Regions from separate parts of the Virgibacillus ihumii genome, predicted to be linked through region 1. Evidence: predicted binding sites of a transcription regulator. Region 1 holds the regulator's gene; the other holds the start of a gene.
What was found. Region 1 encodes LexA, which represses DNA repair genes until DNA is damaged. Its sites were predicted from a motif close to CGAACATATGTTCG; they were not measured.
Positions count from the first base shown of each region.

Region 1 (16,754 bases):
AGCTTTTTGCGACACTTGATCCACTGACACGTAAAATTCAGCTTCCATCCGGATTTCAGACGCTGCTTACCGATACGGTCGGGTTTATTCAGGATTTGCCCACATCACTGGTTGCTTCATTCAAATCGACATTGGAAGAGGTAACAGAAGCAGATTTTATTCTGCATGTTGTGGATGCAGCAAACCCGGATATGGAGCAGCATCATAACACGGTAAAAAGTTTGCTGAAGGATTTGGAAGCGGATGACATCCCCATGCTGACTGTATACAATAAAAAGGATTTACTGGATGATGATTTTATTGGCATCGATCATCCGAACATACTGATAAGCGCATTGGAGGAATCGGATATTACCCGCTTGCTTTTAAAGGTGGAATCCATTTTAAAAGAAGAATGGGAGTGGTACCAGGTTCAGTTACAGCCTGATCAGGGCAAAATATTGAACAGGCTCCAACATGAATCAATCATCACCAATCAATCGTTTATCGAATCAGAAAATGAATACAGTGTCAAAGGTTTTATCCGGCCGGAACATCCTTTGAACGGCGTAATGAAGGGGTAAGTAACAGCAAATGATAGAACAATTAATGAAACAGGCAGAAACAGATTGTGAAGTTCAACATAAAAAAGCAAATAAAATAGCGGAATTGAATCAAAAACGGGTGCTCAAAGCGTTTCAACAGAACCGTGTCAGTGACAGTCACTTTAACGCCACTACAGGATATGGCTATGATGATTTTGGCAGAGAAGTACTTGAACAGGTTTATGCAGATGTATTCGGCGGGCAGGACGCGTTGGTCCGTCCACAATTGGTTTCCGGGACGCATGCTATATCAACAGCCCTGTTTGGCATGCTGCGCCCGGGGGATGAGCTTTTATATATTACCGGAAAGCCATACGATACCCTGGAATCAGTCATTGGAAAAGAAGGTGACGATACCGGCTCATTGCACGAGTATAAGATTAGTTATAATGAGGTTGCCCTTTTGGAAAATGGCAGGATTAATTATGAAGGTATTGAACAAACACTCTCCGAACAAACAAAAGTAGTGGCTATTCAGCGTTCAAAAGGTTATGATGACAGGCCGTCATTTACAATTGATGAAATTGCGGAAATGATACGTTTTGTAAAAAGCATCGATGAAAATCTGATTATCTTTGTGGACAATTGTTATGGTGAATTTGTTGAGGAGAAAGAACCACTGCATGTGGGCGCAGATATTATTGCCGGCTCTTTGATTAAAAATCCCGGCGGCGGTATTGTCAGAGCGGGTGGCTATATAGCTGGAAAAAAAGAACTGATCCTTCAATGTGGCCATCGTCTGACAGCTCCAGGGCTTGGAAAAGAAACAGGTGCAACACTGAATATGCTTCAGGAGTTATTCCAGGGATTATTCCTTGCACCGCATGTTGTCGCCGAATCGTTAAAGGGAGCTGTTTTAACCGCACGCTTTTTAGAATTGTCCGGGTTTGAGACAAGTCCGCATTATAATGAAAAACGTACAGACTTAATCCAGGCCGTTACCTTTCATGATCAGGCAAATATGGTAGCGTTCTGTCAGGCAATCCAGCATAACTCACCTGTTAATGCGTTTGTTACACCATTTCCGAGTGAGATGCCAGGCTATCAGGATAAAGTTATCATGGCCGCCGGTACCTTTATTCAAGGAGCAAGTATTGAATTGACCGCTGATGGCCCACTGAGAGAACCTTATACAGCCTTTGTTCAGGGAGGCTTAACGTATGCACATGTAAAAATCGCGCTTGAAGAAGCGGTTAACTTTTTGAATGAAAAAAGTTTATTTTCAGATAAGGCAGAGTATAAAACAAAAAGCCAATCATAAATGGCTTTTTGTTTTATACTTTATGTAAGGAAACCTAACATAAATTTGACAGATAACTTAACATCAGGTATAATAAGTATAAAGTAACTAAAATGGGGGAAATCAATGGATGATCAGGAAAGACGTTCGATGCCCTTATTTTCAATTGGTATTGTAAAAAAGCTTACTGAGCTGACGGCACGGCAAATCAGATATTATGAGGAACATACTCTGGTATTTCCGGAGCGGACATCAGGTAATCAGCGCCTGTATTCCTTTCATGATGTTGATCGCCTGTTGGAGATTAAAGATATGCTTGATAAAGGAATAAATCTTGCAGGCATAAAACATATACTGATGGAGAAAGAACGCACTCAGTCGAAAGATGTACGAATGACAAATAAGAAAGTACGTAAAATGATTCGAAACGAACTATTGTTTCAAACGGGAAAAATGGGTAAATCAAATATGCTGCAAGGCGAGATGTCCCGTTTTTTCCATTAAATTATAACTAGGAGGAACTTACATGAGTTCAGGTTTAACAAAGGAAGAAATTTTTAAAATAATCGAGGAGGAAAACGTCCGCTTTATCCGGCTGCAATTCACAGACATGCTGGGAATTATTAAAAATGTGGAAATCCCGCTTGGTCAACTGGATAAGGCATTTGATAACAAAATGATGTTTGATGGATCCTCCATCGAAGGGTTTGTCCGGATTGAGGAATCAGATATGTATCTGCATCCGGATTTGGATTCTTTTGTTGTGTTTCCATGGACTTCCGATAAGGGGAAAGTAGCTCGGTTTATTTGTGATATTTACAATCCGGATGGAACACCATTTGAAGGCTGCCCAAGATATAATCTGAAACGCAACCTCAAAAAAATGGAGGAATTAGGCTTTGATGCATTTAACATTGGAACCGAGCCGGAATTCTTTTTATTCAAATTGGATGAAAAAGGAGATCCCTCCCTTGAATTAAATGACCATGGCGGATACTTTGATCTGGCACCTACAGATCTTGGAGAAAACTGCCGTCGTGATATTGTCCTTGAACTGGAGGAAATGGGCTTTGAAATCGAGGCTTCCCATCATGAAGCAGCTCCAGGACAGCACGAGATTGATTTTAAATACTCCGATGCGGTAAAACATTGTGATGATATTCAAACATTTAAGCTGGTTGTTAAAACCATTGCCCGAAAACACAACCTGCATGCCACATTTATGCCCAAACCATTATTTGGCGTAAACGGCTCAGGAATGCACGTAAATATGTCCTTATTTAAAGATGGTGAAAATCAATTCTTTGATAAGCAAGGCGAGATGGAACTAAGTGATGTCGCCTATCAATTTACAGCTGGTGTCATTAAACATGCAACAAACTACACTGCTGTCACCAATCCTATTGTTAATTCCTACAAGCGTTTAGTGCCAGGGTATGAGGCGCCATGTTATGTGGCATGGTCAGGAACAAACAGGAGTCCATTGGTTCGGATTCCGTATTCAAGGGGATTAAGTACCAGGATCGAAGTAAGAAGCGTGGATCCGGCTGCCAATCCATACATGGCAATGTCGGTTTTACTTGCAAGTGGACTTGATGGTGTGAAGAACAAACTGACACCGCCAACTTCAGTTGATGAGAACATTTATACGATGGATAAAGCAGAACGCGTTGAAAATGGCATCAAAGATTTGCCGGCTACGTTGATGGATGCTCTGCTGGAATTGGATAAGGACTCAGTGGTTGTCGAAGCATTGGGTGAACATCTCCATGAACACTTCATGGAAGCAAAAGAAATTGAATGGGATATGTTCCGTACGACTGTTCATCCATGGGAACGGGAGCAGTATTTAGCAAGTTATTAACACCGGTATAATACGGTTTTAATGTGGGGTGTATTCATTATAATGCATTGATTAATGGATTTCACCCCAAATTCACCCCAAAAAAGTATAAAAAATTAATTTAAAATATCGTCCATGTAAGATTCAAATTGGGCGGTATTTTTCTGTATCATTTTCTTTCAACTTTTCCAATTGCATCTATATTAAAATACTTCTAAGAACGAATCTTTTTGCGAAAACAAATAATACATTTGTGTAAGTATAATTGTGAGCGACAAGCGATGGGACTGACACTAAATAGTCACTTATGAAGTGGCTTTTGGGGTCAGTCTCTTCTTTTTTACTGAAAAGAAATGGTATTAGTATTTGGGGTATTATTGGAGATAGTAACACTTCTGTATAAAGAAAGGGCGTGGAAATTTGAGTATAGAACAATTTCCCTTTGAATACCTCTCAGACTAGCACCAAATCGTTAAGTAAATTTCATTTGAGAACTTTTTAAGAATTAAATGAATTTCTGAATTGTATGATTTGAATTAATCATGTAAGATTGAGAACATTATATAATTTAATGTGAATCAAAAAAAGTGTACGAAAGGATGTGACTATGGAGGCCAAACAATCAGTTGTAGAAAAATCGGAGAAAAGGAAGTTATCGTTCATCGGACCTGGTCTGGTTGTAGCTGTGGCTGGCGTCGGTGCTGGTGATTTAGTTGCTGCCCTTGTAGCGGGTGCTGATTTTGGGCTTATGTTATTATGGGCAGTTATTTTAGGTGCATTTTTAAAATACGTTTTAAATGAAGGTGTAGGGCGCTGGTATTTAGCAACAGGACAAACCATTTTACAAGGATGGCGGTCCTTGGGAAGCTGGGTGTCAGGATATTATGTAGTCTATGTTGTCTTATTTGGCCTTATTTATGGTGCTGCTGTGACATCTGCGTGTGCTCTGTTTATATCAGCACTATTTCCGGTATTACCTGTATGGGGTTGGGCAATCATCCATGCATTGGTTGGCCTTGTAGTGGGATGGTTTGGAGGATATCAAAATTTTGAACGTATTATGCAGTTTTTTGTTATTGTGATGTTCATTACCGTGGTAGGCTCAGCGATATTGGTTTTTCCAAGCATTGGAGAATTAGCGAACGGGTTGATACCCAGAATGCCAACGGGTTCATTTTTACAAACCTTAGGACTGATTAGTGGTGTAGGCGGTGCTGCTTCCATCCCCTATTATTGCTATTGGATACGCGAAAAAAATTGGTATGGTGGTTCATGGATTCCTACTATGCGACTTGATTCTGCAGTAGCATATATTATTACAGGGATATTTTGCTTTGCGCTTATGATAGTAGCCTATCAATTTTTATATGGTGCAGGGATATCGATTTCAGGAAGTGAAGGACTTGTCACAATGGCTGAAATTTATGGGGAAAGGTTCGGAACTGTAGCTACTTGGTTACTTCTTATTGGGTTCTGGGCAGCTGCGTTCACATCTTTGCTTTCCGCTTTTAATGGGCTTCCTTATATTTTCACAGATTTTGTTCAATTATTAAAGAACAAAGATAAAGACTCAAATCGTGATATTTCCGAACAGGATCCTGCTTATCGTGCTTACTTGCTTTGGCTGACGTTTCCGTCCATGTTGTTTTTATTTGTGGACGATCCAGTTTTACTTGTTATGATTGGACTGGCATTTAGTGCAACAATTCTCCCCTTTCTTGCCATTACATTAATGTTGCTTTTAAATTCGAAAAAGGTAGTAAAACAATATCGAAATGGGATAGCCAATAACCTTATTTTAGGGGCGATCATTGTTATTTTTGTGGCTCTTGCAGCAATAGAGATATACAACACTTTTTGAATAGAAGATCGATGATGTTTTGTTATATGAGTTTGACAAAAAATACAGTGGGCCTGAAAAAATATCCGTTGTCAGTTTGCATGGAAATGTATAAAAATAAACCATTTAGAAACACCGCAAAGAGTATAATCTGCGCGGTGTTTTAATTTGAGTAAACATTATAATTAGTAAAGTATTTAATCGTTTTTATTTTTTATGTTTTGTTTGTCAATGATAAAGATGAAGGAGGTGTTAAAATGGCAAAGGATGTACTTTGCGAGGTAAATAATTGTACTTATTGGGGCGATGGCAATATTTGTAACGCTGACCGGATATATGTTGTTACCCACAAACAGTCGAAAGCCAGAACAACAGAGGAAACCGATTGCAAAACGTTTGAACCTAGAAGTTAAAGAGTAAGTCACTTCAAGTTCAGATGAAAGCTAATTTTAATTAGGGGCGTGTTGGAGAATTTTATATTCTTCAGCACGCATGATTGTTAATGTCCTTAACGGAGTTGCAAGATTTCGAACAGCTTTAAATCATGAATAACTACTCCGTACATAAATATAAACTTGTATCCTTTGAATTTTACTGTTCAAAGGGTTTTTGTTGGCAAATAAAGTATAAAATCCTTTCTTACTGATAAGTGAAACTATGGCTGTCACCTAAAGGGTTGGTGAAACCAAGTTTTCTAATGACAAATTTTCATTATTGACTTTTACGCAGTGATGTATTAGCCTTTAAATTAATTCCGAGTAAATTTATGAGAAATGGAGGCTATAATTATGGCGATTCCAAGTAATGTCATGAAAGATGCGAGTGGAGAGAAGCATCCATCTCTGCCGTCTCCCCAAAAAACGAAGATTACAATCGGAATAATGATTATCGCACTATTAAGTTATGCAATTATGACTACTGCAGGGCTTAAGAATACAATGACAATGTGGGTCGGGCTGCTTTTGGGTATTACTCTATTTCATGCCCGTTTTGGTTTTACCTCGGCTTTCAGAAGGCTAATGTCAGTTGGCAATGGGCAGGCAATGCGTGCGCACATGATTATGATGGCTGTTGCCTGTACATTATTCGCTCCTATATTATCAATGGGATTAGGATTTTTCGGAAATGACCCATCAGGATATGTTTCCCCTGTTGGAACGAGTGTTGTTGTAGGTGCTTTTATATTTGGAATAGGCATGCAGCTTGGCGGTGGATGTGCATCCGGAACACTATATGCGGTTGGCGGAGGTCGTACTGCAATGTTCGTAACACTGCTTGCATTTATTGTTGGTTCTGTGCTGGGAGCATGGCATTGGAATTTTTGGGTTAATGAAACACCATCATTTCCGGCAATTTCACTGGCAACCAGTACGGATTTGGGGTATGTTGGTGCCTGGGCTGTACAGATCATTCTTTTTGGATTGATTTTCGGGGCTGCATACTATTTTGACAAAAAACGAACACCACCTGTTATAAAGCCGGTGCCAAGTGAAAAAGGCTGGGTTCGAATACTGCGTGGATCGTGGCCGTTATGGGTTGCGGCAATTCTATTAGCGGTTTTTAATGCATTAACGTTATTGGTAAGAGGTACCCCTTGGGGTGTTACATCTGCTTTTGCTCTGTGGGGGTCCAAAATAGCAATGTTCTTCGGCATCGATGTCACCGAATGGGTTTATTGGTCCGGCGAACGTGCCGCTTCATTGGATCAATCTGTTCTTATGCACTCAACAAGTGTCCTGGACTTTGGCGTTATTCTTGGCGCCTTTTTGGCTTCAACTGCCGGAGGTATTTTTACGCTTAGAAAGATTGGATTGAAACGAATTTCAGCTGCGGTAATTGGCGGTATCCTGATGGGGTATGGTTCAAGGATTGCCTTTGGATGTAATATCGGTGCGTATTTTGGCGGGATTGCTTCATTCAGCCTTCATGGTTGGGTTTGGATGATTATGGCACTTGCCGGTACTTTCCTCGCGCTTTATTTACGACCGTTGTTTGGCATGTCGGTACCAAAGCCGAAAGACACATTTTGCTAGTTTAATAGATACGAAAAAGCATCCGTCAGCAGTAAAATGACGGATGCTTTCTTAATTAGTGAATATTTCGGTATAATCCAATTACCTTGCCAAGTATTGTTACATTTGGATAGATGAGCGGGTCCATTGTAGCATTCTCCGGCTGCAGACGAATATGGTTCTTTTCCTTAAAGAATCGTTTAACCGTTGCTTCGTCCTCCTCCGTCATGGCAACAACAATATCTCCATTTTGTGCTGTGTTCTGCTGTTTTACAATCACCATGTCACCATCCAAAATACCAGCTTCAATCATACTTTCACCTTCTATGACCAGAACAAATAAATTGTCATCTGGTCCGGCACTTGAACTGGGCAGCGGTACAAATTCCTCAATATTTTCCACAGCAGTAATCGGTAAACCAGCTGTTACTTTACCTATTACTGGCGCATAGCGTGCTTCTTCCTGCGGTATGTTCATATCTTCGGATAGATCCAAGACTTCGATTGCTCTTGGTTTTGTTGGATCCCTTCTGATAAATCCCTTGCTTTCAAGTCTGGCTAAATGGCCATGTACTGTCGAACTGGATGCAAGTCCCACAGCTACTGCAATTTCACGAACGGAAGGTGGATATCCTTTTTCTTTTACCTGTTCCTTTATATAGTCGAGTATTGCCTGCTGCCTCTTGGATAGTTTGTTCATCTATTAAACACCTCGCGCATAGTATTTATTAATGATAGTTTATCATTAAAATTTAGGGAAAGCAAACATTCGTTCGAAAAAAGGTTGACAAGATCATTTGTTCGTATATAATGAAATATAGAGATGCGAACAGAGGTTCTAAATTTACGATGAAGGGACTGATAAATATGTTTGAAAAGATTACGAAGACAGATGTATTTTATATAGTTGCTTTTGCATTGGCGCTGGTGTTTTTATATTTTACAATGGTTACAAGTGCATAATACAAGGAGTTATTCCAATGAGAGCAGTCATATATTGCAGGGTAAGTACCAACAAGAAGGCACAGGAAACCTCCTTAGCCAGACAAAAGGAAGAACTGATAAAATTGGCAAACAGGAATAATTTTACGATCATAACAGCTATTGAAGAACAGGAAAGCGGCTATGAGATTGACAGAGAAGGTATTTTTGAAATGCTTGATTATTTTTCAGATGGACAAGCAGATATATTGCTGATACAGGATGAAACAAGACTGGGCAGAGGAAATACCAAAATTGCACTATTTCATCAATTACAGAAATTAAAAGTGCCTATATATACAAGTTTACACGGTGGAGAAGTGGAAGTTTCAGAATCTGATTCCATGGTATTGCAAATTGTCGGCATCGTCGAAGAGTATCAACGTAAACTTCAAAATGCTAAAATCAGGCGCGGTATGAAACGGGCAGTCCGTGATGGTTTTAATCCGGGTCAAAATTTAACCAACCGTAATCAGGCACCCGGCCGTGAAAGGGTAGTGTTCCCAATTGAAGAAGTCGTTCAATTAAGACAGAATGAAATGACCTTCGAAGAAATAACCCGCAGGCTTAATAATTTAGGTTATTCCGTTTCTAAAGCAACAGTTCATCGCAGATATCAGGAATACGTAAATTCTTGAATCTGCTCTATATAAAAGGTAGTATTGAGAGGCAGGAACACCAATATGTTCTTGCCTTTTTTCTAATGTCAGATATTATAAATGAAACAATACCTTATTAAGGAAGACTTCGGCACTCATTACAAATTTGGGTTGAATGCCGGGCTTATCCAATATGCAGTGACCAGGAGGGTTTGCATGATTTCAAAAGAAAAATTGAATCGTATAAATGAGCTTGCTAAAAAATCAAAAGAATCAGGACTGACTGACGCTGAAAAAGCGGAACAAAAAGAGTTAAGACAGGAATATTTGAAGAATGTCCGCAAATCATTTAAAAATCAATTCAAGTCGATGACTGTGATGGACCGCGAAGGCAATGATGTCACACCAAAAAAAGTGCGGGATTTACAGGAACGTAATAAAAAGCATTGATTGGTTATTGGTAATTGTCCCAATGGTGCTCCGGATTTGACGTAGCATATATATCAATGGGCTCCTGAAAAAACTTGTTACGAGTATGTTTTCGTTATAGAATAAAAAAGGATACAAACAAGAATTGAATCGGAAAGGGGAATTTCATTGTCACAGAACACAGAACAACTATCGATTAATACAATTCGTACCTTGGCAATTGATGCTATTGAAAATGCCAATTCAGGTCACCCGGGCTTGCCGATGGGGGCTGCCCCTATGGCCTATACGTTATGGACCGACTTTATGACCCACAATCCGAAAAACTCCAAATGGTTTAACCGTGACCGTTTTGTATTATCGGCTGGTCATGGCTCCATGCTGCAATACGGTTTATTGCATCTGTCCGGTTATGACGTAACGATTGATGATTTAAAATCATTCCGTCAGTGGGGCTCTAGAACACCAGGACACCCGGAGGTTCATCACACAGATGGTGTAGAGGCAACCACAGGACCACTTGGACAAGGACTTGCTATGTCAGTAGGGATGGCGATGGCCGAGACACACTTAGCTTCCCTTTATAATAAAGAGGATATCAACATTGTCGACCATTACACGTACGCAATTGTGAGTGACGGCGATCTGATGGAAGGTATTTCACATGAGTCTGCATCCCTTGCAGGCCATTTGGGGTTAGGTAAACTCATCGCGTTGTATGATTCCAATGACATTTCGCTTGACGGTGACTTGGATCGTGCATTTTCCGACGATACGGAAAGCCGCTTCAAGGCATATGGCTGGCAGGTTATTCGCGTAGAAGATGGTAATAATCTGACGGAAATCCGCAATGCGATTAAAGAGGCAAAAGAAAACACGGAACAACCTACGTTAATCGAGGTTAAAACGGTTATTGGCTATGGTTCGCCAAACAAATCGGCTTCTGCTGCTTCACATGGTGCTCCACTTGGTGCGGATGAAGTAAAATTGACAAAAGAATATTATAAATGGACACATGATGATTTTCATGTGCCGGAAGAAGTATATGCTGACTTTAATGAAAAAATCGGAAAAGATGGAGCAGACGCTGAGGATAATTGGAATGCTCTATTTGCTTCCTATAAAGAAAAATATCCCGACGCTGCGAGGGAACTGGAACTTGCGATGAAAGGTGAACTGCCGGAAAACTGGAACGAAAATCTTCCCGTCTATGAGGCCGGGAAAGATTCTGCAGCAACCAGAGCCACTTCAGGAGAGGTACTCAATGAAATTTCCAAAGCTGTTCCGTATTTCTTTGGGGGCAGTGCAGATTTGGCAGGTTCCAACAAAACAACGGTTAAAAATGAAGAAGACTTTTCGTTGCAAAATCACGCAGGTAAGAACATCTGGTTTGGTGTTCGTGAATTTGCTATGGCTGCCGCAACCAATGGAATGGCATTGCATGGCGGATTAAAAGTATATGCCGGTACTTTCTTTGTATTCAGTGACTACATGCGCCCGGCAATTCGTCTATCGGCAATTATGAATACACCAGTGACGTACGTGTTTACACACGATTCGATTGCAGTAGGGGAAGATGGTCCAACTCACGAACCAATCGAACAGTTGGCGTCACTCCGGGCAATGCCTGGCCTGTCATTGATTCGTCCTGCAGATGGAAATGAAGTACAGGCAGCCTGGAGACTTGCACTTGAGGCAGAAGACAAGCCGACGGCCCTGGTACTGACCAGACAGGGACTGCCTACACTGAAAGGTACACAGGAAAATGCATATGAAGGTGTCAAAAAAGGTGCTTATGTTGTAAGTAAATCAGATAAAGAAACACCTGATGCATTACTACTTGCGACTGGTTCTGAAGTGCAGCTTGCTGTCAAAGCAAAAGATGCACTGAAAGAAAAAGGTATTGATGTGAATGTTATCAGCATGCCGTCCTGGGATCGTTTTAACAGCCAGGATCAGGCATATAAAAACAATGTGATTTTGCCGAAAGTGAAGAATCGTGTTGCGATCGAAATGGCATCACCATTTGGATGGGAACGTTATGTTGGTGAAAACGGAAAAGTGATTGGCATTGATACATTCGGTGCTTCAGCTAAAGGTGACAAAGTGGTGGAAGAATATGGTTTCACCGTTGAAAATGTAGTGCAGCAAGTCGAATCATATGTAGACTAAGCTATATTGCAGGATGGCCTTCCTTCAGGGAGGTCATCTTTTATATTTTGACAAAACTAGTGCTTATTTGCTACGGGTTATGACAAAATTTAAAAATGAAATGCGTATAATAGAAAGTAAATGAGGAGGGATTTTGTTGAATCAATACAGCATTTACTGGATAAAAGAAGAATTTGCGCATCATTTTTTTCATAAAAGTCATATCCTTTACCGTTTTTTAAGAGCGTATCAAATAGAAGAAAACCGGGAAGACCTAAAAAATCAGTTTGAATTTATAACAAACCCTTTTCCTAAGAAAGAGCTGATTGCCCATCTTTCACACAACAAATCTGATAATGTACATGTGAGCTGGCAGGAAAGCAACGTGGAAATTTGGAAAGATATGCAATATATTTCTTTACATATTCATCAAAAACATATAAACTTTCGTAGTGAGATATTGCATGATGCCGAAAATTTGCTGTTTCCGGCACTCCGACTATTTCAGCCGGTGTTATTTATTATGAGTAATAATGTGGATCATTACGGTTGGTTATCTCCGGTAATTCAAAGAAAAAGGGACAAGACTGAACAAGTATTGTATTCTTATCTTTGATTTACTATACTGTATGAGGGACAACACGAAGGAGGAAAGTTTGCTATGGATGTAATTTGGGTTGTACTAATAGCTGTCGTTGCATTAATTGCCGGTGTTGCGCTTGGATTCTTCATCGCACGAAAATATATGATGAACTATTTGAAGAAAAACCCACCAATTAATGAACAGATGCTTCGTACATTAATGATGCAGATGGGCCAGAAGCCATCACAAAAGAAAATTAATCAGATGATGCGTTCGATGAATAATCAGCAGAACAAATAACAAGCACTTATACTATATGTGTGCATACCCCCTTGTTTCGGAATGGTAACAAGGGGTGTTTTCGTATAGCGAAGTGTCGGTTTATTGTCAAAATCAATTCCTTTCCATTTTGTTTGCATCTGCTAAAATAGGTGAAAGAAGGAGTTGGGAGGGGTTTACGATGTCGGAAGAAATCAACATATTCATTGCATTTGGTGCTGGTTTGTTATCTTTTATCTCGCCGTGTGTGCTGCCTTTATATCCGGCATTTTTGTCCTATATTACCGGAATGAGTGTAAATGAGATTAAAGAAGACAACAAAATGCTTAACCGGAAAAGCATGCTGCATACCTTGTTCTTTTTGCTTGGCTTTTCGTGTATTTTTATCGTAATGGGATATACATCCAATGTGTTTTCGGATTTCCTTGACGACTATCAAGACATTATCCGGCAAGTCGGTGCGCTTGTCATCGTATTTTTCGGTTTTGTCATTGTGGGTATATTGAACTTTGAATTCCTTATGAAGGATAAAAAAATCACCTTTAAAAATCGTCCGGCCGGATTTGCCGGCTCGTTTTTGATTGGTTTGGCGTTCTCGCTGGGGTGGACACCGTGTATGGGACCGATTCTCATGGTGGTTCTATCACTTACCGCTACAAATCCTGATCTGGGAATGGTCATGATGATCAGTTATATTCTTGGTTTTTCCATACCATTTTTCATTCTGTCATTCTTCATTGGAAAATTGGGGTGGATTAAACGAAACAGTGCGAAGATTGTTAAGGTCGGCGGTTATCTCATGATTTTTATGGGAATTGCACTTTTCTTTAATTGGATGGGCAAATTAACGGCATTTCTAGCCGGGTGGTTTGGTTTCACAGGCTTTTAAAAGTAGATTTTTTTTAATCATTATATTACACTTTAATTAGCAGATACCGTTTAAAAAGGAGCTTCACTATGTACAAACCAAACGATCTTATTTTGCGGACAACAACATCGATTATCGTTTTCATTTTGCTTGGTTTTTCGATTTACTTGTTGCTGGCCGGGCATAATTCTCCGGGAGGAGGATTTATCGGCGGGTTGATGACAGCATCTGCAATACTGCTTTTATACATATCATACGGATCAAAAGCCATCGAAAAAATATTGCCGATTAATTACCGTTTGTTAATTCCGATTGGACTGTTAATTGCCCTTGGAACTGGTATAGGGTCATTCTTTTTTAATGTTCCGTTTTTATCCCAGACCTTCACTTATGTACAGATTCCGTTTTTTGGAAAAATGGAGCTTGCCACGGCCATGCTGTTTGATGTCGGCGTTTATGTTACAGTGTTGGGTGTTACACTTACAATCATTTTGTCTATTTCAAGGGATCAAAAATCGTGAAGTAAAGCTGTTGTCCCGGTTACATATGCTGCAGTTGAAAGGGTAGATCAGGCATGTTTTGGATAATTGCAAGCACAGTGGTTGCTGCGTTTATGGCTGTTACAATGATTTTTGTCCGTTTGAAAGCCGCCAAACAGCCAGCTTCTGTCAAAAAAATAATATTGCCGCCGCTGTTTATGAGCACAGGTGCATTCATGTTCCTGTTTCCAGTGTTTCAGGTTGAATGGCTGCAAGTGCTTGAGGCATTCAGCGTAGGGGTGGTTTTTTCCATATTCCTGATTAAAACATCGAAATTTGAAATCAGGAGTAATGATATTTATCTTATTCCGTCCAAATCCTTTGTCTTTATTTTATTCGGATTATTGGCTATCAGGGTTATCATAAAACTTGTTATTGGTGGAACGATTTCTCTGGGAGAAACCAGTGGCATGTTCTTTTTACTTGCGTTTGGCATGATTCTGTCCTGGCGACTTGCAATGTTATACAAATATAAAAAACTTGAGAAACAGCTTGAGTATTAAAAAATGCGTCTTCAACAGACGCATTTTTTAATACTCGAAAAACCTTTCATACGGCGTGACATCAATATTTTTTTGATCCAATTTTTTCCTTAAAAATTTGTGGTCCCGTTTTGGTGTAGCAAGGATATAACCTTCGATAAGAACATCCTGTGTAATAACTTTTCGTTTTTTTTGCAGTGCAACTTCTCCAATTTTACTGGCGATTTTTTGTCTGGCAATATCCCTGAACAGTTCCGGAACAGGTGTAACCAAATCCTCCAGAAGTTCTTTTTCCGGTTTACGCCACATATGTCTTGTCTTTTCCATGTAAAATTCTTCCCAGTCCATTTTTGATTTGCCATCCTCTTTTGGCAACTTTTTCAAAAATTTCCGAAACATAAAAAATCCGCCGATTCCCATTAGGGTAATCAGCAAAAAACCCCACATAACTATCATGTAATCCCCAATTGCTGACATAATTCATCACTCGATTCCTGTAAATTAAACACATGTACTTTTTTAAGGCAAATTATTCCACATGAATCATTTATTTTTATGTATAATTATAGTAAAATTAAGATTACTTGCTTGTATAAAATAAACGTTTGAATAATTTTGTAGATTTTAGTCATTTTTTTACTATTGCTTAATATAATTATAATAGGGCGTCATGATACATACAAGGCTTACATATCATAATTTTTTAAATCAGTTACATGGTTGGATAGTTGGATTGATTCGTAATAAATGCGGTACCTGGGAGGGAAAGTGATGGAAAGCAGAAACAGTAATTACGGTAACACGAATACGGAACACTCCAAAATTTCACATTGTTCACAGGTTGAGGAGTTTTTCCCCGGGTTGGCTTCCCTGCCAAAAACACTGCTTAAATGGATTGATGAAAACAGTAATGACATTGTAACTGTATGCGAAGAGAACGGTAAACTGATTTTTGTATCCCAGTCTGTGGAACAATTATTAGGGTATAAACCTGATGAATTGCTGGGTTCTGATTGGTATGAATATATTGCTCGTGATGATATGGAGTATTTGAAGAAAAATATGAACAATTTAGAAGAAGAAAATGGAAAACCATTCAATATTCACATTCGTAACTGGAGTGGTAAATATATTTGGACGGAACATATCATATCACGGGTTCAGGATAAGTTCGGGAAACTGTTTTTTGTCTCTATTGTTAAAGATATTACGGATAAAAAAGAAGCCGAAGAAATGATGGTCCGTTCGGAAAAGATGTCTGTCGCTGGGCAGCTTGCTGCCGGAATAGCACATGAAATCCGTAATCCGCTGACATCTTTGAAAGGTTTTTTACAGTTGATTCAAGCTGGTGTGAACCGGAAAGAGGAATACTATAAAATAATGATTGATGAAATTGAGAAAATGGAAACCATAACATCGGAACTACTGTTTATATCGAAGCCGCTTACGGATAATAAGCGTGTTGAATCAGTAGTAAGTATGGTGGAAGATGTGATTACATTGCTTAAGCCGCAAGCCGGATTAAAAAATATTGAAGTTGCATGCAGCATCCCCGATGATTATTCCGTTTTTTGTGATCGGTCCCAGATTAAACAGGTATTGATTAACCTCGTTAAAAATGCGATTGAGGCAATGGAGGAACCAGGAAAAATTCATATTCATGCTGCAGTTCAAGATGAGCAATTAGCGGTGGAGGTAATTGACCAGGGAGTTGGAGTACCGGAAGAATTAATACATAAACTTGGCGAACCGTTTTTCACGACGAAACAAAATGGAACAGGTCTTGGTATCATGATTATTCGACAAATCCTGGAAAAACATGATGGAGAATTGGAGATACAGCAGAATGAGTCAAAGGGAAGCACCTTTCGAATTAAACTGCCTTCCATGGAACTATAAATAAATTGCTTATCTATAATTAACATTGCAGGAAATCTATAAAATGTATAATTATAATTTATCAGTCTATATAACTATTTAATATAGGCTGAACCGTAATATTCATTTGTCTTCTATACTATTTTCATATAAAATGTACTGGTAGAACGTTTGTCGAAATATTAGTTATTTACGGCATTCAGTAAGAGAGGAGTTTCATTTTATATGGGTATTGATGCGAAAAAGCAGTTTGAATTGAATGGTAAAACGTATAACTATTATGAATTGCAAGCTCTTGAAAATGCTGGACTTGGAAAAGTCTCCCGCTTACCATTCTCCATTCGTGTTCTTTTGGAATCACTTGTCCGTCAGCGTGATGGTCATGTAATTAAGGATGAACATATTGAAGGGTTATCCCAATGGGGAACAGATAGTGGCGGAAACGT
Region 1 covers NZ_CACVAN010000001.1:655,019-671,772, forward strand. The annotation lists gene hflX (GTPase HflX) at 1-563, shown strand, start outside; gene HUX68_RS03185 (methionine gamma-lyase family protein) at 574-1,845, shown strand; gene HUX68_RS03190 (MerR family transcriptional regulator) at 1,951-2,328, shown strand; gene glnA (type I glutamate--ammonia ligase) at 2,351-3,688, shown strand; gene HUX68_RS03200 (Nramp family divalent metal transporter) at 4,275-5,528, shown strand; gene HUX68_RS03205 (DUF1540 domain-containing protein) at 5,765-5,920, shown strand; gene HUX68_RS03210 (YeeE/YedE family protein) at 6,296-7,540, shown strand; gene lexA (transcriptional repressor LexA) at 7,596-8,219, opposite strand; gene HUX68_RS03220 (YneB family resolvase-like protein) at 8,500-9,138, shown strand; gene HUX68_RS03225 (DUF896 domain-containing protein) at 9,316-9,549, shown strand; gene tkt (transketolase) at 9,697-11,700, shown strand; gene sirA (sporulation inhibitor of replication protein SirA) at 11,837-12,295, shown strand; gene HUX68_RS03240 (YneF family protein) at 12,341-12,562, shown strand; gene HUX68_RS03245 (cytochrome c biogenesis CcdA family protein) at 12,723-13,430, shown strand; gene HUX68_RS03250 (Na(+)/H(+) antiporter subunit B) at 13,499-13,930, shown strand; gene HUX68_RS03255 (CcdC family protein) at 13,984-14,451, shown strand; gene HUX68_RS03260 (DUF2621 family protein) at 14,479-14,886, opposite strand; gene HUX68_RS03265 (ATP-binding protein) at 15,202-16,329, shown strand; gene acnA (aconitate hydratase AcnA) at 16,534-16,754, shown strand, end outside.

Region 2 (16,754 bases), 190 kb from region 1:
ATGAATTGCTCTTGCACATACTTCTTTTCCAGTTCCGCTTTCTCCCAGTATTAATGCTGTCGTTTCAGTATTCGCAGCTTTTTGTGCTATTTGTATTGTTTGCTGTAATGGCAAACTTCTTCCAACCAGCTTTGAAAAGGGAGAGGTTGGTTCATTTGCATGCATTTTTTTCTTTAATTCATCCAGTTCTGCTGATGTAGTTTCCAGGTTGTCATTCAGTTTTACAACCTGTGTTATATCTCTTTCGACCGATACAGCTCCGATAATGTTACTTTTATCATCAAATATCGGAGATGCGTTTATCACAACATGCTTATCCTTTCTTGGACGATGATAGACATTATTAACGGCTTCTCTGGTCTTAAGCACTTTCAAGATCATAAGGTCCTCTGTATGGAAAAACTCAGTAATTTTTTTATTTGTAATTTCTGACTCGTTGATATTGTAAGTCTGGATAGCAGCATCATTCCAGTACAACACCATACCTTGATTATTGATGATAGTTATGGCATCATCTTCGGCTTTAAGTACAGCTTTCAGATGAAAAAATAAATTATTCTCCACATAATCACTCCATCACATATTAAACTGTGTTGTAAATTAATTGTACACTCAGTTTACAACTATGTAAAGAAACTTAACAATCCCTTTCCCTGAAATTAATAGTTGTCACAAAAAAATAAATTTTTATAACCATTGTTGTGTAAGCGATTCCATTCAATGCAAATACAAAATAAGGTTTGTTGGCATGATTTTTGCTTTATAACTGGTAGAGAGAAAAAAGGCTCTTTATGCTTTTAATTTCTCGTATCAGCAAATAGTTATTAGGAGGTTTTATTTTGGTACTACCATTCAAACATGAACCATTTACAGATTTTACAGTTGAATCAAATATCAGTGAATTTAAGTCCGCTCTTGAAAAAGTTCAGGGTGAGTTAGGTCAGGAGTATCCATTGATAATAAATGGAGAAAAGATATATACAGATGATAAACTTTCATCTTATAATCCTGCTGATAAATCGCAATTGATAGGAAAAGTATCCAAAGCTACAAAAGAGCATGTGGATCAGGCGATGGATTCTGCGCTGGAAGCCTTTAAGACATGGAGCTCATGGACAGCAGCAGAACGTGCAGACGTTCTATATAAAGCTGCAGCTATTGTACGTCGCCGTAAGCACGAGTTTTCTGCATGGCTTGTATATGATGCTGGTAAACCGTGGAATCAGGCAGATGGTGATACTGCAGAAGGAATAGATTTCATGGAATATTATGCACGCCAGATGGTTGAGCTTGAAAAAGGAAAAGAGATAAATGACCGTGCAAATGAACAAAACACTTACTTTTACCAGGCGATGGGACCTGGCGTAACGATTCCGCCATGGAACTTTGCGTTTGCGATTGTCGCAGGAACGACTGTTGGACCAATTGTTGCGGGTAACCCTGTACTGTTGAAACCATCTGAAAATACACCGGTTATCGCTTACAAACTTGCAGAAGTACTGGAAGAAGCCGGACTGCCAAAAGGAGTACTCAACTTTGTACCCGGTGATCCTGCAGAAATCGGTGACTATTTAGTAGATCATAAAGATACACACTTCATCAATTTCACTGGTTCCCGTGCAACCGGAACTCGAATTATGGAACGTGCTGCAAAAGTGCAGGAAGGACAAACATTCCTTAAACGAGTAGTTGCTGAGATGGGCGGCAAGGATACAATTATAGTTGACAAAGATGCAGATCTTGACCTTGCAGCAGATTCCATCGTTAATTCTGCGTTTGGATTCTCAGGTCAAAAATGTTCCGCATGTTCAAGAGCAGTGATTCATGAAGATGTTTATGACGAAGTGCTTGAAAAATCAATCGCTTTGACGGAAAAATTGATTAGAGTCGGCAACCCAGCAGATAAAAATGTCTATATGGGTGCAGTTGTTAACCAAAAACAATTCGATAAAATTAAAGAATATATTGAAATCGGCAAAAATGAAGGACAGTTGGCTTTTGGCGGGGAAACAGATGATGCAAAAGGTTATTTTGTCCACCCGACGATTTTTAAAGATGTGGATCCTGAAGCAAGAATCATGCAGGAGGAAATTTTTGGGCCAGTAGTCGGATTTGCGAAAGCTTCCAACTTTGACGAACTGCTGGAAATCGCCAACAATACGGAATATGGTCTGACCGGCGCTGTCATTTCCAACAACCGTTCACATCTGAACAAAGCTAGGTATTCTTTTAATGTTGGTAATCTATACTTCAACCGTGGATGTACTGCTGCAATTGTTGGTTACCATCCATTTGGCGGATTCAAAATGTCCGGTACTGATTCGAAAGCCGGCGGACCGGATTATCTGCAGCATTTTCTTGAAGCCAAAATGGTTTCTGAAACGTTTTAATAAATTTGGTGGCTGGGGCAGTTTAAAGACTGTCTCAGCTAATATCCATTGCCAATTTTAAATTCCATAAAACTTATTATTGTGTATGTGTTGTTTACAGCGAATGAAACACATGTTTAAAGGAGCTAGTTATTATGGCCAATTTAACAAGAGATTTTTTCATTGGTTTATCAAATAATAAATTATTGAATACAAATGCAAAGAAATGGGGCTTCAAGCTGGGAGCGGAAAAGTTTGTTGCCGGCACGAATATTGAAAGCGTTACAAAAGTAGTCAAAGGGCTGAACCAAAAAGGTATCACCGCAACTCTAGATAATCTGGGTGAATTTGTAAAAGATAAATCTGAAGCCAATGAGGCAAAAAATGATATTATCCGGATTTTAGAGCGAATTCATAATGAAAATCTGGATTGTCACATGTCGGTGAAATTAACACAGCTGGGTCTGGATATTGAGCAGGAATTTTGTGTTGAAAACATGAGGGAGATTCTGTCCAAAGCATCAGAGTACAATATTTTCATTAATATTGACATGGAAAAGTATGTTCATTATGAAAAAACGTTGGATATTCTACAAATGCTTAGCGAACAATACCAAAATGTTGGTACAGTTATACAATCCTACCTTTATCGTGCAGAAAAAGATCTTGAACAACTGAAAGATATCAGAATCCGCCTGGTGAAGGGTGCATATAAAGAAAGTGATGTTGTAGCATACCAATCCAAAGAGGATATTGATCGCAATTTCATGAAAATGGCCAAGGAACGTCTGCTTGGGAATACATTCACTTCCATTGCTACACATGACCATAATATCATCAATGAATTAAAGAAATTTGTTAAAGAAAATCAGATCAGCAAAGAAAATTTTGAATTTCAAATGCTTTATGGATTCCGAACAGAGATGCATTATGGTCTGGCAGAGGAGGGTTATAATTTCTGTACGTATATCCCTTTTGGCAATGACTGGTTTGGTTACTTTATGCGCAGACTCGCAGAACGGCCACAAAATATTAACCTTGTATTGCAGGATACGTTCTATACAGAAGAAAAAAAATTAAGAAAAGGACCAATTATAGTTGGTGCGCTGGTTGTTTCAGCATCTGTCCTGTTAACTGCATGTATTACCAGAATAAAATGAGAAAGGTTTTTTACGATCCTGGGCATTTCTGTCCCATTAAAATCTTTGTTATCTGAAGATTAACAAAAAATACTTTGAAAGGGGAGTTAGTATGTCAGGGGATGTTTATCAACTTTTAGCCATTATTATTTACATGGTTGGAATGTTATTAATTGGATGGTATGCATTTAAACGTACTAGTAACTTATCAGATTATATGCTTGGCGGCCGTTCACTCGGCCCGGCAGTTACCGCATTGAGTGCCGGCGCGTCTGATATGTCGGGGTGGCTCTTAATGGGACTTCCCGGTGCAATTTATGTTTCAGGTCTTGTTGAAGTTTGGATTGCAGTCGGGCTGACAATAGGTGCGTATTTAAACTGGGTTTTTGTCGCACCACGTCTTCGTGCCTATACTCAAGTTTCTGATGATTCAATTACAATACCGAGTTTTTTGGATAACAGACTGAAGGAAAATTCACGAATTTTGCGCATTGTATCCGGTGTCATTATTTTAGTATATTTCACATTCTATGTTTCTTCCGGAATGGTCGCGGGTGGAGTATTCTTTGAGAGCTCGTTTGGACTTGATTATCATACAGGACTGATCCTCTGTTCAGCAGTTGTTATCGCATATACACTTTTTGGAGGATTTCTCGCAGTTAGCTATACAGACTTTGTACAGGGTCTGATTATGTTTTTGGCATTGATTCTTGTACCGGCAATCGGTATTTTTGTGACAGGGGGTCCAGCCGAAACATTTGACTCTATCCGTCAGGTGGATCCAAATATGTTAAGTTTGTTTGCCACTGCGACAACTGCAGGAGTTATTTCCAGCTTGGCATGGGGGCTTGGTTATTTTGGCCAGCCGCATATCATCGTACGATTTATGGCAATTAAGTCTGTTAAAGAAACGAAATCCGCAAGACGTATAGGTATTGGCTGGATGATTCTCAGCCTTATCGGTGCAACATTTACTGCTTTAATCGGGATTGCTTACTTCCAGCAAAATCCGAACGCTTCCATAACAGACCCGGAAGCAGTCTTTATCGATCTTGGTCAGGTCATTTTCCATCCTTTTATTGCCGGAATTATGCTTGCGGCAGTATTGGCAGCGATAATGAGTACAATTTCTTCTCAATTGCTTGTTACGTCTTCAGCTCTTGTTGAGGATATTTATAAGGATTTATTTAATGCGAAGGCGTCGGAACAAAGATATGTAACACTGGGACGTATCGCTGTACTGATTGTCTCGATTGTGGCAATGATCTTTGCATGGCAGCAAAATGATACAATCCTTGGATTAGTAGCATTTGCATGGGCAGGATTTGGCGCATCATTCGGACCGATCATATTACTTTCCATCTATTGGAGAAAAATCACAGGTATTGGTGCACTGGCCGGTATGGCTGTAGGTGCAATTACTGTATTTGTCTGGGGTAATTCAGAGCTTTCAGGTGTATTGTATGAGATTGTTCCTGGTTTTGTATTAAACCTTATCATTACAGTGGTCGTCAGTTTAATGACTTATAAACCAAATGCCGAAGTAAATCGTGAATTTGATGAAACACTTCAAATCATAGAAAATGAAAAATAAGCAGTTGAAAACAAAGCAGATAAAATAGTAGTTCTTAGAAGATATAATAAGTTTTATCCTTAAATGATGGGATAAGACTTATTTTTTTGTGTTCTGACATTCTGTACTGATTTGCAGTTCCCATCGAATTAAAGTAATATGAATAAAGAACGTATATTCGTAATGGTATCCTATGTTTACGAAAGGGAGAGATTATCATGACCAAACATAAAATTTATACAATGAGTATCGCAAGTGTCTATCCTCACTATGTCACGAAAGCGGAGAAAAAAGGGCGTACAAAAACAGAAGTCGATGAAATTATCCTATGGTTGACAGGGTATAGCCAGGAAGAGTTAGAGGCGCAGCTGGAAAAACAGACAGACTTTGAGACTTTCTTTGCGGAAGCTCCCCAACTGAATTCATCACGAACGCTGATTAAAGGTGTGATTTGCGGTGTTCGAGTGGAAGACATCGAGGAGCCAACTATGCAGGAAATTCGCTATCTGGATAAGCTGATTGATGAGTTGGCAAAGGGAAAAACGATGGAGAAGATTTTGCGGAAATAATCGTTATTGCTGAAAGCAGAAAAAGTTCCGTTCTTTTTATAATAATGGGATAATGTCTTACAAACGAAAGAATCCATTTTATCGAAATGGATTCTTTCGTCTCTTGGGCGGATTTGTTTAAATCATTTTGCAATGCATGGTATATTTCTGATTCATAACGTTTCAACATGTGTTTTATTTTGTTTAATCGGGATTTGCGAAATGCATAATCCAGCGTTTTACCGTTGCGGAAAAATTCCCTTTGTCTGTTTACAAGTTGGTCAAATTGTTCCATCAAAAATCAAACCCTCTATTTGGAATCTACTTTTACCCTGCAGAAATCGTGCGCAAGTTCTGTGTTTGAAAAAACAGTCCGTGCTTCATGGAGCAATTTTTGCGATTCATCCTTTTGATACCGGGATGATATATGCGTCAACAGTAACTTTTTTGTTTGGCTGTCTCTTGCAAGCGTAGCAGCCTCTACAGTGGTTGAGTGAAAATATTGACGGGCAAGATCTGCTTTGGAATGGTCAAATGTCGCTTCGTGTACGAGTATATCCGAATCAACCGCAAACTCCCGGAACCTATCGGAATTTCTCGTATCCCCCATTATGGTAATAATACGCCCTTTCTTTGCCGGCCCAAGAAAGCGATCACGATGAATTATCTTTCCATCATTTGTAGTAACCACATCATTTTCCTTTATTAGCTGATAAATTGGACCAGGCATAATTCCTTGGTCTTGTAATTTTTCAACTAAAAGAGAACCCGGTTTATCTTTTTCAACGATGCGAAACCCGTAGCTGGCAATGCCGTGTTCCAGTTTTTTTGTACGGACAGTAAAATTGTTATTTTCAACTACCTTGCCTTCTGTAAATTCAACAACAGAAAGGGGATAGGTAAGATGTGTTCCACTCACTTTCAGACTGGTTTCCACATATTGTTTTATGCCAGGCGGACCGTAAATGGTTAATTCATCATCACCTCCCTGGAAGGATCTGCTGCTAAGAAATCCAGGCAGGCCAAAAATGTGATCACCGTGCAAATGGGTGATAAAAATTTTATTAATCTTCCTCGGTTTAATGGAAGTGTGCATAATCTGGTGCTGCGTTGCTTCCCCGCAATCGAACAGCCAGATGCTGTTCTCTTCTTGCAATAGGGTTAATGCGAGTGCTGAAACATTCCGGTTTTTGGAAGGGATTCCTGAACCGGTACCAAGAAAAATCAGTTCCATAGTCATTTCCATCCTTGTCTGTATAGTTGTGGTGCAGTGTGTTTATACTTCTGTATCGGCAGCCTCTTTATCCTGATTTGAATTCAGAAATAATGTGTTGTCACTAATCATAAGGTCTGCACGTTCATTCTGGACAATTTCTACTGCATGCAGTCCATTGGTAACCAATTCCACTGTGTCTGTTACATCTTTTTAATCAAAGAGACATAGCAATTCTCTTTTAAGGTAACTTCACAGTTCAACTCGCGGAAAATAATGTCTTGCATGCTATGTCGATTGATTGTTAAATTGTTCACGGCACTGCAAGGCCTGTTCGGGTATATCGGTAAAGATGCCATCACTTCCATAGTCGAAACAGCGTTGCATGCGGTTTGTGCTGTTCACGGTATAAACGCGAACCGGTATGTTTTCCTGTTTACATTGCTGGATCAGACGATTACTGAGCAGAGGGTATTTTATATGTACTGCGCTTGCGCCCAACAACTTGGCATTTTCAACCAACCTTTTCCTGCGTTTTGATGTTAAGAACGCAATATCAATCTGGTTTGCTATTGTGCTTAACCTTCTCACACTTTTTGGGTTAAATGTTGAAATAGTGGTGCGGTTTTGCAGTTGGAATTGTGATATCATATCAACAACGATGTTTTCCAGATTCTTATAGTCTATTTTATTATTTTTCAGCTCAATGTTTAAATATAATTGCTTATTGCGCAGCCATTGAAGCAGTTCATGAAGTGAAATTATCGTTTCACCCGAAAATTTTGTTGAAAACCAGGTGCCGGCGTCAAGCTGCTGCAGCTGAGATAAAGTATAGTCTTTTATGTAACCGGTACCGTTTGTTGTCCGTTTCAGACGTTCATCGTGCATTATTACAGGGACATTATCCTTTGTCAGCTGCACGTCTGTTTCAATTCCTTCTGCACCTGACTGGTATGCGAGTTCAAAGGCGGACATGGTATTCTCAGGAGCTGACCTGCTGGCGCCTCGATGGGCTATGATGGTAGTTGACAATTCGTTCACCTCTTCTTCGATTGTGTTTTATTTTAAATAAGAAGTCAATTTTTATGGGGGGCAAAACATATGAAACACTGGCAGACAAAAGAACAATTGACGGAATTATTGTGTTCTCTTGTTGAACACCAGAGTATAACGGGAAGCAATGCTGAAATTGCTTTGGCGGAATACATGCGGCATTTACTGGCACAGAAAAAATACTTTCGGGATAATCCGGATTATTTAAAACTGCATCCACTGTCAGATGGCAGACAACTCCTGACAGCCCTTGTGAAAAATGGAAGTACTTCCGATACAATTATTTTATTGAGCCATTTTGATGTAGTTGGGGTTGAGGATTATGGTTCACTTGAAAATCTTGCATTTTATCCACGTGAACTTACAAAAGAGATGAAGGCGATACGCGGCAGTCTTCCGGAAGAAGTCCAAAGAGATCTCAAAACCGGTGATTGGTTATTCGGCCGCGGCGCGATGGATATGAAAGCAGGGGTTTCCTTACACTTTTCCATGCTCGAGCGGGCTATTGAAGGCGAGTTTGATGGAAATATTCTGCTGCTTACTGTTCCGGATGAAGAGGTCAATTCAATGGGAATGCTGACGGCGCTTCCTGTTCTGGATCAGTTAAAGCAGGAAGAACAGTTTACATATACAGCATGTCTGAATGGTGAGCCGATGTTCAGTAAATATCCGGGGGATACGAATTACTATGTTTATACAGGCTCCATCGGCAAGGTGCTTCCAGGTTTCTACTGCTATGGAAAAGCATCACACGTAGGCGAGCCTTTTGCCGGAATCAACCCGAACCTGATGACGGGTTTTTTATCCCAGCAGCTGGAGTTAAATGAATCGTTTATCGAAAAAATTGGTGATGAAGTTACCCCTCCGCCTATCAGCCTGATGCAGCGTGATTTGAAGGAGGAGTATTCTGTTCAAACCCCACATGCTGCAATTGCGATGTATAATGTGTTATATCTGAAACAATCATTTGCGGAAATCAATAAAAAATTGTTGGCAGGTGCGGAGACTGCCGCCCGCGAAATGGAGGATTACATCCGGCTCAAGGCTGGTCGGTTTGCGGAAGTAGCTGACGATTTTACAATGCCTGATTCGCGGGTTAATGTTATGATGTACGATGAACTGTATGCGGAAGCTGTGCAACGTCATGGTGTAAAAGAAGTGGAGCGCCGAGAAAATCTGCTCGTCAGCCAGCGTAATTCCGGAGATCGTGATTTTTCCACATTATTGGTTCAGGAACTGGCCGCAATGTGCAAAGACCTTGCACCAATGATTATCTTATTCTACAGTCCGCCATTTTATCCTGCTGTGTCATCCTATGATGATGCGAAAATTCAGGATGTCATGGATTATGTTAAAACGTATACAAATAAACAATTTAACAAGAATCTGACGGTTGCTGAATTTTTTACCGGTCTGTCCGATTTGAGTTTTATCGGACCGGATACATCACAAAGTAAATTGCAGCAGCTGACTACCAATATGCCATTGCAGAATAATGGTTTTGATTTTCCAGAAGATGTTATGGAACAGCTTACGATGCCGATTTTGAATATCGGGCCATTGGGAAAGGATCCGCATCAATGGACAGAGCGGTTGGAACTGACGTACAGTTTTGATTATTTGCCTGATATTTTAACTGAAGCAATCCACAGGCTATTTGCAAACTAAATGCCCTTTATGTGACTTTTTGCCGTAATGGATATACAATATACTAAACTGAACAGTCATTCATTTGGGGAGTGAAAACATGAAAGTAATGGATAAAACAATCAGCCAGATAACCGTACCGACACCATTTGCAGTGGGGGATACCCATGTATACCTGCTCAAAGGGGACACACTCTCGCTGGTTGATGCAGGTGTTAAAACAAAGGAAGCCTGGGAAGCGTTAACGGTTCAATTAAAAGAACTTGGATACTTCCCGGAGGATATTGAACAAATTATTCTGACACACCACCACCCGGATCATATTGGGCTTATTGAAGAATTTCCACGGGTTAAGAATATAGCAGCACATCAAAACGTTGATTTATGGCTGTCCAGAAACGAAGCATTTTTTCAGCATTACGAGCAATTTTTTGCGGATTTCTTTATGAAGTGCGGGGTGCCGTCCAAGTATCGTGACGTATTAAAGAAACTTCGGACACCGCTGGATTTTTCAGGCACCGGCCACGTGGGTATTGCTATCCAAGAAGGGGATGTTCTGCCGGGTCATGAAGACTGGCAGGTTATTGACACAAAAGGCCACGCCCAAAGTCACTTATCGTTTCTCCGTGAGTCTGATGGGGCATTCTTAGGCGGTGATCATTTGCTCCATCATATTTCACCAAATCCGCTGCTTGAGGCACCAATTGATGGGGATGAACGCCCGAGACCGATGCTGCAATACCGGGACAATCTGAAGAAGTGTCAGACACTGGGAATCAGCAACGTGTTTCCCGGACACGGCGAAGTTTTCTCGGATGTTGCATCTTTAGTGCCGTATCGACTGGAAAAACAGAAGCAGCGTGCTAATAAGGTACTTACGCTCTTGAAGGATCATGCACAGTCTGTATTTGAAATTTGCCGGCAAATTTTTACGAAACAATATGAAAAACAATTGGATTTAACCATATCTGAAACAGTTGGCCAACTAGATTATCTGGAAGATGAGCATCTCGCGGGGAAATTTCTTCAGGATGGAGTCTATTACTACTATGCAAAATAGAATTGCTGGTAAAAAGATTATCATAACTGGTGCGTCAAGCGGTATTGGTGAACGAATAGCCTGGCAAATTGCTGAAAATGGCGGGATTCCGATTATGGTTGCCCGTTCTATCAATAAACTCAAAAATCAGCAGATGCAAATTAAGAAGGTCTGTCAGGTAGACAGTTATGCTTATCAAGCCGATTTGCTGAATCAAAAGGAACTCGTTAACGTAATCAATCAAATTATTTCAGACCATACACAAATTCACGGGCTGATTAATAATGCCGGTGCAGCTGTGTTTGACTATGTCCGGAACATGCTGTGGTCCGATGTTGAACAGATGTTTCAATTGAACGTATTTGCACTTATGCAGGGGACAAAATGTTTGTTGCCGCATTTTATGCAGCATAATGAAGGACATATTATCAACGTTGCTTCACAGGCCGGTAAAATTGCTACTCCGAAAGCTGCTGTTTATGCTGCAACCAAACACGCTGTTCTCGGATTTACCAATTCACTCCGTCTGGAAACAACAGAATACAATATCCGTGTTACATCGGTTAATCTGGGGCCTGTAAACACCAACTTTTTTGCTGGTGCCGATCCAACCGGAGATTATCAGAAAAACATTGAGCGCTATATGCTTAATCCTGATAAAGTGGCGGTGAAAGTGGTAAAAGCACTTTTTACGGACAAGCGGGAAATTAATTTACCGGGCTGGATGGAACTAGGCAGTAAATTGTATCATTTGTTCCCACGGGCTTTGGAACGGCTTTTAAAAAAGCAATTTGATAAGAAGTAACGCTTTCCTTACGCCTGATGACCGCCAATTTTATGACTTCGGTCGATAGTGATGCCGGCATCGGTATAGCTTGTGGCCCTTAAAATGGAAGTTGTCCCATACTTGTCGCGGATTGTGTCCATTACAAAGCCAATATCTTTTTGCTTCAGTTTATTATCGAATAAATTAAGTTGTGTTTTACCATCATCATAAAGATTATCCAGGGTAACATAGACATGCCTGATTTTACTGATTCCATCGTAAAATTCACGGAAAAGCTGCATAGCAGTCCCGTAAACATCCATTGTAATATTGGTCGGAAGCAGGACAGATCTTGACCGGTTGAAACCGCTGCCTGTTTCTTTGGAGTATGCAATTCCAAGATGTATTGTTCGCCCGGCTTTTCCTGCTGTTCGCGCCCGGCGGCAGGCTTCTTCACAGAGATCAAGAACACAGGCGGCGACTTCTTCTCCGGAGTAATCCCGCAATAGGGAAATGCCATGGCCAAATCCCTTTTGTTCTGTTTTAGTAAAATTGCCGAAGACAGGGCTGAAATCCATCCCCCAGGCATGCCAGTAGAGTTGCTCCCCCATAATGCCAAAGCGTTTTTTTAAGGTTTTTAACGGGAAGTTGGCGAGATGTCCCAAATTCACAATTCCCATTCGGTTTAAATTGCGTTGCATTCTCCGTCCGATTCCCCAAATACGCTGAACAGGGATTGGCCACAATTTTTCTTCTACATCTTCATATTTGCATTCGGCTATACCTGTTTTTTTGGCATGCAGATCCATTACAACTTTTGCAAGGAATTTATTGTCGCCTATACCAATGGAACAGGTGAGGCCGAAGCTTTCCAAAATTTCCTGTTTAATGGACATGGCAACCTCCCGGCGATTGCCGAACTGTTTTTCCAGTCCGTTTACAGTTACCCACACCTCGTCAACAGAGTATTGATGAATAGCCTCTTTCGGCACGTATTGATTAATCAGGCGGGTGATTTCAACAGAGACCTCCAGATAATCAGCCATATGCGCTGCAACAATAACAATTTCCGGATCATCAGGAAGTTCAAAAAAGCGGCTGACATTACTGATACCATGTTTTTTCTTCAATGTCGGAGAAGCCGCCAAAACAATACTTCCCGGCCGATTTGTGTCCCCGACCACAGCCAGTTGAACTGTCATCGGATCCTCGCCCAGCTTGACAGCCTCAACACTTGCATAAAAGGAACGCATATCGATGCACAGCACATCATTTCTTGGATAGCTTGAATAATTCATTGCCACCACTACTTTCGAACTAGAACATTTGTTCCTATTATATGCAATTAACTGTCATTTTAGCAATGGAAATTTATTGTAGAGGTGGGGGCGAAATTCCAAAATCGCGGATATCGAGTTCGAAATCATGGATATCCGGTGTAAAATCGCGGATATATTTCGGCGATTGGATAAGGGTAAAAACGAGTATATCGCTACTTAAAAATCTGTAATAAAAAAGTGGCATAACAATAAGCTGTCCATGCCACTTTTTTTCGCTTTATCGGTGGTTCGTATATTGAATTGCTTTTGTAATTTGCTGTAAAGCTTCATATGTTTCGTCAGTCAAAGCTCTGGAATGATCGAACGCAGTATTTTCTGTTACCTGGTCAGTTGAGCTTGCACCAAACACGGCAGTAGCAACGGCAGGGGATTTGAGCACATATTTCAGGGCCAGCTCATTAAACGAATGTTCATCACCGAATTGTTCAGTAAGATTTTGGTTAACCGCTTTAAGTTCTTCAAAGGAATAGTCCAAAAATCCGTCCTGACCTTTTTTGTTAATCTGCTCAGTGGCTTTATTACTGAGCATACCTTTTGCAAGTGGACCTCTAGCCAGCACACTGATGTTGTTCGCATGCAGTAAATCAAGTATTTCCTCTTCCGATCGCCGGTCAAGCATGTTGTACTGCATCATAACGCCATCTATATTGGAACGTTTTACATATTCACGAATGACGTTGGGGCGAATGGAAGAGATGCCGTATGCACGAATAACACCTTCCTGTTTTAGTGACTCAAATGCCCCAATCGTTTCGTCAATCGGATCATCAATGGTACCGCCGTGCAGCATATAAAAATCGATATAGTCTGTATTTAAACGGTGAAGACTGTCTTTAACACCTTTCTTGATATGATCAGGTGAAGGGTCCCAGAACCAGTCTTGTTTATCCTTATTAAAATGATTGCCAACCTTCGTCGTTAAAATAATCTGATCCCGCCGGTTTTTGATTGTCTTACCGACAAGTTCCTCGTTTACACCAAAATCGTATAAATCAGCAGTATCCAGATGGTTAACACCGGCATCCAAGGCAGCATCGATAATATCGTTTGCTTTTTGCCGATCTGTCCCCAAAGACATGCATCCAAGCGTTAATTCAGAAACATTTAAATTCGATTGACCGAGTTGATTTTTTTTCATGTCGTTCCCTCCAGTAAATGTTCTTATCTCCATTGTAGAAAACTGTTTCTGCTAAATTCAACTAAACAGGTGTGTTAGAATGAAAATAGTGCTGAAAGAAAAGGATGGACCGATAAATGAAAAAATTTGAAGAAAAAACCATTCATACGGAACACATATATGATGGAAAGGTCGTTAAACTGCAGGTGGATGATGTCACACTTCCTGATGGTGAAACAGCGAAAAGGGAACTGATTAAGCATCCGGGTGCAGTAGCGGTCATTCCGGTTACAAAGGATAAAAAAATTGTCTTTGTTGAACAATATCGTAAGCCGCTGGAAAAATCACTGGTGGAAATTCCGGCCGGTAAATTGGAACCCGGTGAAAAACCTGAAAAAACTGCCGTTCGTGAACTGGAGGAAGAGACAGGTTACACGACTAGTAATTTGAAGTTGATTACATCATTTTATACTTCGCCGGGATTTGCGGATGAAATCATGTATATCTATATAACGGAAGACTTGGAACCACTGAAAAATGCGGTTACGGGTGATGATGATGAGTTTGTTGAATTGCTTGAACTGACACTGGACGAAGCAAAACAGTATGTACGAGAACAACGCATTCATGATGCGAAGACAAACTATGCAATGTTGTATCTTGAATTACTAGAAAGGATGTAGGAAATGCTGAATTCATTTTTCACCGATCTGCACATTCATATCGGCAGGGATATGTACAATAAACCGGTAAAAATAACGGGTGCCAAGACGTTGACGCTGACAAATATTTTGAAAGAAGCAAGCCGTAACAAGGGCATCCACATGGCGGGGGTGATTGACAGCCATGCTCCGGCAGTACAAGAAGAAATAAAGCAGCTGATTGATGCTGGAAAAGCATATGAACTGGCGGATGGAGGAGTTCGTTTCGAAAAGGTTACACTGCTGCCGGGGGCGGAGATTGAAGTATATGATGAAAACTGCCACGGACAAATTCATGTGCTTTGCTTTTTCCCAACACTTGCGGCAATCGGGAAGTTCACGGAGTGGCTGACAGGAAAGATGAAAAATGTCACATTGAGCTCCCAGCGATATTATGGTTCAGCAAAGGAACTGCAATATAAAGTAAAGGAACTTTCCGGGCTGTTTATTATTGCTCATGCATTTACTCCGTTTAAAAGCTTATACGGAAAAGGTGTTCGCCAATCTTTAAAAGAAGTATTCGATCCGGACTTGATTGATGCCATTGAGCTGGGTCTGAGTTCAGATACGATGATGGCTGATCAAATTGCCGAACTGCACGATTACACATTTGTATCGAATTCAGATGCGCACTCGCTTGCGAAAATAGCGAGAGAATATCAGGAAATTATGATGGATGAGCCTTCTTTTAAAGAATTTGAATGGGCACTGGGCAATGTTAACGGGCGAGGCATCAAACAGAACTTTGGCATGAATCCGCATTTGGGGAAATATTATACAACGGTTTGCAGTCAGTGTCTCGAACCATTATCACCTGATGCAGATCAATGTCATACGTGTCATTCAACTAAAATTATCAAAGGGGTGTATGACCGGATACAGGAGTTATCCAATGCGGATGGCAGCAATATGGAACGGCCGCCATATTTGTATCAGGTTCCATTGGAATATTTGCCGAAGCTTGGTCCCAAAACATTTGAAAAGCTATTATCCCATTTTGATACAGAAATGAATGTGATTCACCATGTTCCATTTGAGGAACTGCAGGAGATCGTACCCGAAAAACTAGCAGCCTCTATCATTCGGATGCGGGAAGGGGATTTAGAAATAAAAGCTGGCGGTGGCGGCAGGTATGGGAGTGTAACTTCCTGAATAAATCATTCATTAAATTATCCGCATTTTGGTATTTTTACATGGTATTCTTCATAGTTTTTAGTAGAGAGGAAAAAAGGACAATGGAGGATTTCGATGTATACCAAACGAACTTTAGCAGTGAATCATGTAAAAGATCATGCCACTATTTATATGTTTATGATCATTCTGTTTTTAACCGGTGTAGTGTTTGGAGCAATTATTGTAAACGGCATGAGTTTCGGACAGAAGGAAGGTTTGTTTTTTTATCTGGAGCGTTTTTTCGGACAGCTTAATGGCAGTGAACAAATAAATAATAGTGAAATATTAAAATCCAGCTTCCTTTATCATGCCAAATATTTAATTTTACTGTTTATATTGGGATTGTCCGTTATCGGTCTTCCATTGGTGTGGATTCTCATTTTCCTGAAAGGACTTGTTGTGGGCTTCTCAGTTGGGTTCATTGTCAATCAGCTTGGGGCGAAAGGGCTGCTGTTGGCATCATTATCAATTGCACCGCAGAACTTTCTGATTATACCAGTCTATTTAATTGCCGGAAGTATGGCGATGATATTCTCACTAACACTGCTTGGTAAACTTTTTTCAAAAAAGATTCCGCAGCCGATTTTTCAGCCGTTTGGCCGTTATATCATGATTTTCTCATTGTTATTGATAGCTTCACTTGCGGCCGCGTCCCTGGAGGCGTTCGTCGCCAATGAAGCAATGGAAGCGCTGATTGAGTCGTTTTATTAGAATGCTCTCGTTGCTGTCTAACAGTTGAAGTAAACTGCGACATAGTATGATGTTTTACCACCGCTGCGGAAATACACGTCGCTTTCACTTTCGAGCATAAGTGCGACATCTGCTCAAGCAAGCTTTCGCAGTGTCTTCTTTACCGTGGGTGGCTGATGAGCCTCCTTGCGCTACCGCGCTACGGAGTCTCATCTAGGCCTCTGCTCCCACAGGAGTCTCCGCGTATTTCCTCCGCTATTTTTACGTTTATGACTCTTTGCTGGAATCGAAATCGTTATAGAAAAACGGATGATACCACTACACTAGTCCGGGTGAGCGGAGGGCGGTGACTCCTGCGGGAACAGCACGAGTCCGAAGACCCCGCA
Region 2 covers NZ_CACVAN010000001.1:846,298-863,051, reverse strand. The annotation lists gene HUX68_RS04275 (sigma-54 interaction domain-containing protein) at 1-564, opposite strand, end outside; gene pruA (L-glutamate gamma-semialdehyde dehydrogenase) at 840-2,390, shown strand; gene HUX68_RS04265 (proline dehydrogenase family protein) at 2,525-3,529, shown strand; gene putP (sodium/proline symporter PutP) at 3,621-5,102, shown strand; gene HUX68_RS04255 (DUF2200 domain-containing protein) at 5,300-5,650, shown strand; gene rnz (ribonuclease Z) at 5,940-6,863, opposite strand; gene HUX68_RS19400 (hypothetical protein) at 6,906-7,037, opposite strand; gene HUX68_RS04245 (glycerophosphodiester phosphodiesterase) at 7,131-7,874, opposite strand; gene HUX68_RS04240 (M20/M25/M40 family metallo-hydrolase) at 7,944-9,563, shown strand; gene HUX68_RS04235 (MBL fold metallo-hydrolase) at 9,643-10,602, shown strand; gene HUX68_RS04230 (SDR family NAD(P)-dependent oxidoreductase) at 10,592-11,386, shown strand; gene HUX68_RS04225 (Y-family DNA polymerase) at 11,395-12,645, opposite strand; gene HUX68_RS04220 (aldo/keto reductase) at 12,905-13,825, opposite strand; gene HUX68_RS04215 (NUDIX hydrolase) at 13,942-14,487, shown strand; gene HUX68_RS04210 (endonuclease Q family protein) at 14,491-15,657, shown strand; gene spoIIM (stage II sporulation protein M) at 15,754-16,389, shown strand.
Region 2: HUX68_RS04225 (Y-family DNA polymerase) is a predicted target of LexA. The motif match lies at 12,667-12,680, and genes of this name have one in related genera.